One region of the Corynebacterium uterequi genome, then DNA from elsewhere that is predicted to be linked to it. Evidence: predicted binding sites of a transcription regulator. Region 1 holds the regulator's gene; the other holds the start of a gene.
What was found. The regulator LexA, encoded in region 1, represses DNA repair genes until DNA is damaged. The targets are predictions, from matches to a motif close to CGAACANNTGTTCG.
Positions count from the first base shown of each region.

Region 2: a site for LexA is predicted at 1,198-1,211, ahead of CUTER_RS07175 (HNH endonuclease signature motif containing protein). Genes of this name have one in related genera too.

Region 1 is NZ_CP011546.1:1,358,344-1,361,548, reverse strand. Features, by position in the region: gene CUTER_RS06380 (1-phosphofructokinase family hexose kinase) at 1-237, opposite strand, end outside; gene CUTER_RS06375 (DeoR/GlpR family DNA-binding transcription regulator) at 359-1,150, opposite strand; gene lexA (transcriptional repressor LexA) at 1,289-1,981, opposite strand; gene CUTER_RS11610 (hypothetical protein) at 2,492-2,686, opposite strand; gene nrdR (transcriptional regulator NrdR) at 2,725-3,186, shown strand; gene hrpA (ATP-dependent RNA helicase HrpA) at 3,183-3,205, opposite strand, start outside.
Region 2 is NZ_CP011546.1:1,543,766-1,546,970, forward strand. Features, by position in the region: gene CUTER_RS07165 (DNA polymerase IV) at 1-1,122, opposite strand, end outside; gene CUTER_RS07175 (HNH endonuclease signature motif containing protein) at 1,229-2,560, shown strand; gene CUTER_RS07180 (EamA family transporter) at 2,579-3,205, opposite strand, start outside.

The DNA.
Region 1 (3,205 bases):
GGCGACGCGTCGGGAAGGAATACCGCTTTGCTCAATCAGAGAGACGAAAGGGTCCTGGTGCTGGCTCGGGTAGAGCGCCAACGTCTCCTGGCCGGAAAGATAAGCAACATGAGAGACGTTGATCCCCTTCCCGCCGGCCGCCTGGCGTAGCGACTGTGCCCGGTTGACCGTGTCCGTACTCAGGGGCGCGGTGAGTTCCATAGTGACGTCGATGCTTGGATTGGGCGTCAGCGTCACGATCACGAAGGCTAGCTCCTGGTCAATGGGGCGGGGTGAACGTGGGCAGGCGCCCACGTCACGTGAGTTGTTTCTTCATTAATCCTGGCCAAGGTGGGTGTGATTGTCCAAATTGACTGGTCTAATCCAGGTTCGACGAGGCAATTACGACCTCGATCTCGCGCTCGCGTAGGCCTTCAAGGAAGGATTCCGGGGCGTTGGCGTCGGTAATGAGGGCATCGATACTTGTCGTCGGAGCGAAGCTGACCAGGTAGTCATTGCCCAGCTTCGTCGAGTCACACAGCACAACCACCTTGTGGGCGTTGATAACCATCGCCGACTTCACAGAGGCCTCCTGCGGGTCCGCAGTCGACAGCCCGTGGTCCAGGGTGAGCGCGTTCGTGCCGATGAAGGCCACGTCGGCACGCATAAGCGCCAGGGTTCGCAGTGCCGGGTCGCCCACCACGGCCTGGGTGATGGCCCGCACGGTTCCACCGAGCAATTGAACGTCGGGAGCGTTCTTGGTGGACAAGTACAGCGCTATGGGCAGCGAGTTGGTGACGATCGAATACTGCGGGCCGGTGGCGGACTCGACCATCAGTTCCGCCATGGCATTGGTGGTGGTACCGGAGTCGAGGAACACAGACCCGCCCGGGTTGGGCAGGAACCTCAAAGCCGCGCGGGCGATAGAGAGCTTCGCTGTTTGGGCAGAGCGGGAACGGGTATCGAGTGAAAACTCGGTGGTCTGGAATGACTGACTGGCCACCGCGCCACCGTGAACGCGGTGGACGACGCCTTCTTTGTCCAGCGCTGCCAAGTCACGCCGGATGGTCTCCGCCGTGACGTCGAAGCGCTCGGAGAGCTCCGTGACGTTGACCCGCCCTTCGACGGCGGTAAGGGATGCGATCTGGCGGCGTCGCTCTTCTGCGTACATGCGGCTCCATTCACTGTCCGAATGCCTTTTGGTACTACTACCGATTCAACGCGTGAACCGAGGAAAAGGTGCCCGATTACCCCCGAATGGGCCCAGTGAAAGGTGGTGGCCGCGGTGGATACCGGTTAAATCGGTGCTTTAGAGCCGACGGAAGACCGCTACCACTTTGCCCAGGATCTCGGCGTCGTCGCCCGGGATCGCATCGAAGGCCTCATTCTTGGGGAGCAGCCACGTGCCACTGCGGTCTCGGTGAAGTTCCTTAACCGTGGCTTCCCCGTCGATCATCGCGGCGACGTATTCGCCCTCCTCGGCGACCGGCTGGGAGCGGACTACTACCCAGTCTCCGTCGAGGATCCCGCCGTTCTTCATCGACTCACCCACCACTCGAAGCATGTACAGGTCGCCGTCGCCGACGAGTTCGGAGGGCAACGGCAGGTGACCCTCCACGTTCTGTTCAGCGAGGATGGGGTTACCAGCTGCGATCCGGCCGATCACCGGGATATAGCTCGGGGTCGACGCATCGTCGGGGACGGACTCATCCGCGTGGCGGGAAACCGGATCCGGAGCGTCGGTGTTGTGGAGGTGGCGAATATCGACCGCTCGCGGCTTGTTGGGGTCTCGCCTCAAGAAGCCCCGCTCTTCCAGGGTGGACAACTGGTAGGCCACCGAGGAGGTGGACTTCAGCCCCACCGCGTCGCCGATTTCGCGGATGGTCGGCGCGTAGCCGCGCAGTAGTACGGCGTCGCGGATCACCTCCAAGATCCGGCGTTGGCGGGCGGTCAAGGTGGCCGGATCGGGCTTACGGCGGCTGTTGCGAGGGGCGGGGGACATGGGATCTCCTTCGGGAGTGGATGTGTAAGCCGGACGTGACTGACGATGGACGTCACGGTGGCATCTTTCGTTACCGTCATGTTTACCACAAAACCGCCAGTGTGTTCGACGTTCTACCCACGGGGTAGACAAACTGGCCTCATGGGTCTACGCTTCGAACATGTCAACGAAGGTCGAACGTCTGGCCGAATCTCACGGTCAGGGTATCGGGGCCCTCCTATACTGCGTGTAGCTAACCGGAAAGCCCCGTCTCGGAAGAAGGGTGGTATGGCAATGTCGCGCGACGGTGATCTGCTTAATCAGGTTTATCCAGTATCTTCTGGGCAGGAGGTGGCTCCAGCGGCGCAGTGGGACGGACCGGTAGGCGGTGTTCATTGCTGGCGCGTTCGGTCTGTCCGCACCCTTCGCCCAGCCACCTTTGGCGGGTCTCATGTACGTTCCTGTGTTCGTTCATCGTCGTTCTCTGATGCATCCGATGACTCGACCAACGAGGAACGTCGAACGATGATTCTAGGCCTCCTTTTCGGTGCTTTGATGGTCCTCAGCGGTGTAGCAGGCTTTGGATACAGCGGTGTACTGCAGTTTCCTGAGGATGCGCAGACCGTCACCGCCGCGCGCCCCTAAGCAGCTCCAACCATCGCAGACGCCCGCCAAGCACACCGTCGACGTCTCGTCACCGGAGGCAGCAGCGCACACTACGCTCATAAGCGAAGAAGCCTGGCTGGAAAGGAAACCCGTTCGCCGTGTATTGCCCCTTTTGCCACCATCAACAGTCGCGGGTGATTGACTCTCGCGTGATCGACGCCGGAACGTCCATCCGGCGGCGTCGGGAGTGCACCGAATGCAGCGGTCGGTTTACGACCATTGAGAAGGCCGTCCTCCGGGTGGTCAAGCGCAACGGCATCTCTGAGGATTTCAGCCGCGAAAAGCTCATTCGCGGCGTCCGCCGAGCTTGCCAGGGGCGGGACGTCTCCGACGATGCGTTGAAAAAGCTCGCGCAGGAGGTGGAAGAGACCGTGCGTGGCAAGGGCAGCTCGCTTGTCCACGCCAATGACATCGGCTTGGCGGTGCTGGAACCGCTGCGCAAGCTCGACGAGGTCGCCTATCTCCGCTTCGCATCGGTGTACAAGTCCTTCGAAAGCGCGAAGGACTTCGAGGCCGAGATCCGTGCCATGCGTCGGCACGACCACCGGGACGAGGTCTAGGACAGCGCGTCGATCGCCT
Region 2 (3,205 bases), 190 kb from region 1:
CCCGCGGTGGGCAATGCTCAGCTGCGGCGGTTCGATGTCCACCGGGGCGTCGGCGCGGTCTAGCTCGGGGAAGAGTACGTCCTGGCGGGCGGCCTCCAACCCGGAGTAGCTCACCCCCACGAGGCGCACCGGCCCCACCTGTTCGGGATATCGCGTTACGCGGAAGGCGGTGGCGATGAGGACCTCGACGTCGTCGGTGGCGTAGGCGAGCGTGGCCGACCGGGATTCGATGTGGAAATCCGCCATCCGCAGCTTGACGGTCACCGTACGCGCCCCGCGCCCGTCGCGTTGCAGCCGGCGGTGGGCGTCGCGGGCCGCCCTCACGACGGCTGCTGCCACCTCGGACCGGGTGGTGAGGTCCTGCGGGTAGGTGTGCTCGGCGGACGTCTGCTTGGCTTCTGCTCGCGGTGCCACGACGCGATCGTCGATCCCGCGAGTTAGCTGCCACAGCCCCACCCCGACGGTGGCTCCCAGGGAGATCTCGACTTCGCGCTGGCTGAGTGCGGCGAGGTCGCCGATGGTTTCCACGCCGATAGCGTTGAGCTTGCTCTTGGTCACCGGCCCCACGCCCCAGAGCTCCCCCACGTCCATCGGATGAATCGTCTCCAGCAGCCTCTCCGCCGGGATGACGCACACCCCGTCGGGTTTCGCCACGCCGGAGGCGATCTTCGCGTATTGCTTGCCTGGGCCAGCACCTAGGGAGGACGGCAGCCCCGTTTCCTGTTTGATGAGGTGCCGGAGTTCATTCGCCCACTCCGTGACTTCATCGACGCTCGCCCCATATAGCTCAGTGGGTTCGAGATACGCCTCGTCGATGGACAATTGTTCGACCGCGTCCACTCGTTCGTGGATGATTCGCATCACCCGGCGCGACGCGGCCGAGTACACCTCCTTGCGGGGACTGACGAGCACCACACGCGGCCCGACGAGCCGCGCCGCCTGGGCGGTGGGCATAGCCGAGCGAGCACCAAACGCCCGCGCCTCGTAGGAAGCGCCGGCCACGACGCCGCGGCCGCTGACGCCGGCGACGAGGACCGGACGCCCTCTCAACGTCGGGCGGGTCAGTTGTTCGACGGACGCGAAAAACGCATCCATGTCGATATGGAGGACCCAACGCTGCATGGAAAATGAGTCTACCAGCACCATCACCCCCGCGATACCCCCGTGTAGGCGCCATGGTGTAGAGTGCCAGGTGATCGAACACATGGTCTAGCAATCGGGGTTTACCATGACGCTCATCCACGACCTTCCACTCCTGTCCACCGACGAACTCATCCACCACATCGCCGCCCATCTGCACACCAGCGACCTGGCCAAGGCTGCCGCGGTCCTCGCCGTCGGCGAGTACGGCAACCGGGCCCACACCAGGGCTGATGACATCGAGGATTGTACCGGCATGCTTATTCGCCATTGCGGACAATCGAAATCCTCTGCTAATGAGATGCTCCGCGTGGGAAAGATCCTGTTGCGTCATCCCGAGGCCGCCGAGGCCTTCCTCCGAGGTGCCTTCTCCTATTCCGCTGCCCGCATCCTCACCCGCTACCTCACCGCCGCCAACGTCGACGAACTCATTGCGCTAGCCCAGTCTCTGACGTGCGCCGAACTCGCCGATGAGCTCAGCGGCCGGGAGCGCCCCGACGCGGTACCCACGCCCGAGTCCGTGACGTGGCGGCGCAATGCCGATAACGGCACCACCACCTACACCATCGTCCTCAATGCCGAGAACGCTGCCGACTTCGAAGCGGCACTGAAACTCGGCCAGCTGTCATTCCTGCGCTCTCTCACTGCGGAGGACCGCACCAAGTCCCCCGCGGAGCTCGACGCCGCCATCGGCGATGCCACCTCCACCGAGCACTGCCCCGGCGTGCAGGAGAGCGAAGGAAAACCGGAGCTTCTACCGGCAATTTCCCGCTTCGGGGAGGCGGCGAAGAAGCATGCGCTCGCCGGACTGCTGGCCGTCATCAAGATGGTGCGGGCTAAGGGCCAGTCCACCCGTCGCAGCCCGGGGGCGCAGACTCACGTATTGATCGATACCGAACGCTTGGCCCGGCTCGCGTACCACCCAGAGGCCACGCCATCGCTGGTGGAGAACATGATCTTCAACTCGTCGGTGGTTTATCACCTGCTCGACGACGATGGGGTCACCCAGCTCATGACACGGCCTCGTCGGCTGTTCGACAACGCCCAGGCCACTGCATTGCTCGCGAAGTGGGGCTTCCAGTGCGCCATGCCCGGATGCAACCACTCGATGTTCATGCAATTCCATCACGTCAAGGACTACGCCGACGGCGGAGAGACCAGCATCGCCAACGGCTTGCCGTTGTGTTCTTACTGCCACTCGCTGGTCACGGACGGGACCATCACCATCCACGTGGACCCGGCCGACTCGGCGGTGGTGCATTTCCGCTTCCCGGGCGGGCGGTCCTTTAGTTCTTACTCGCGGCAGCGGCCTCGACGCAATCCCGACCTCGGCCCGGGGGATACCTACGATTCCGGCCCGGTCCCCCATGGTGACGAGTCCCACGATCCTCACCGGGAGGGAGACCATTTCGACGATTAGCGGCTACACGTGTAGCCGCTAGCGCCGCAGCGCCACCGCGCACACGACCAGCCCGATGCCAATCACCTCAGCCACGCTCAGCCACTGACCCAACGCCACGGCACCCACCACGGCCGCCACGACGGGCAGAATCGCCTGCAACAGCGCGAACACCGACGGCCCCGCAATCCTCAGCACCTTCTGATCCAGCGAATACGGGATAGCGGCGGATAGCAGCGCCAACCCGGCGATCATGCCGGCCATGCTCACCGTTGGGCTGAGGGCGCTCGGCCAGAGGGACCAGGCCAAGGGGGCAGTGAGCAACCCTGCCCAGAAGAACCCCACGCCGATGGGACTGCCGTTCGCCATCCGCGAGCCGAGCAGAATATAGGCTGCCCACGCCCCGCCGGCGGCCAGTGCACAGGCCACGCCCACCGCCGAGTCCGAGATGGCAGCGCCGCTGAGCGTGAGCACACCGACGCCGGCCAGCACGAGAGCTATCCAATCCCGCGCGCTTCGCGAACCCCAGGCCGCCACCAGCACCGGTCCCAAAAACTCGATGGCCACGACTGTGCCCATCGGGATCCTGGCGATGGCCTCGTAGAACGCGACGTTCATCGTCAGCGTCGCGAGACCGTACAGCGCCGCCCGCAACCCGGGCCGGCC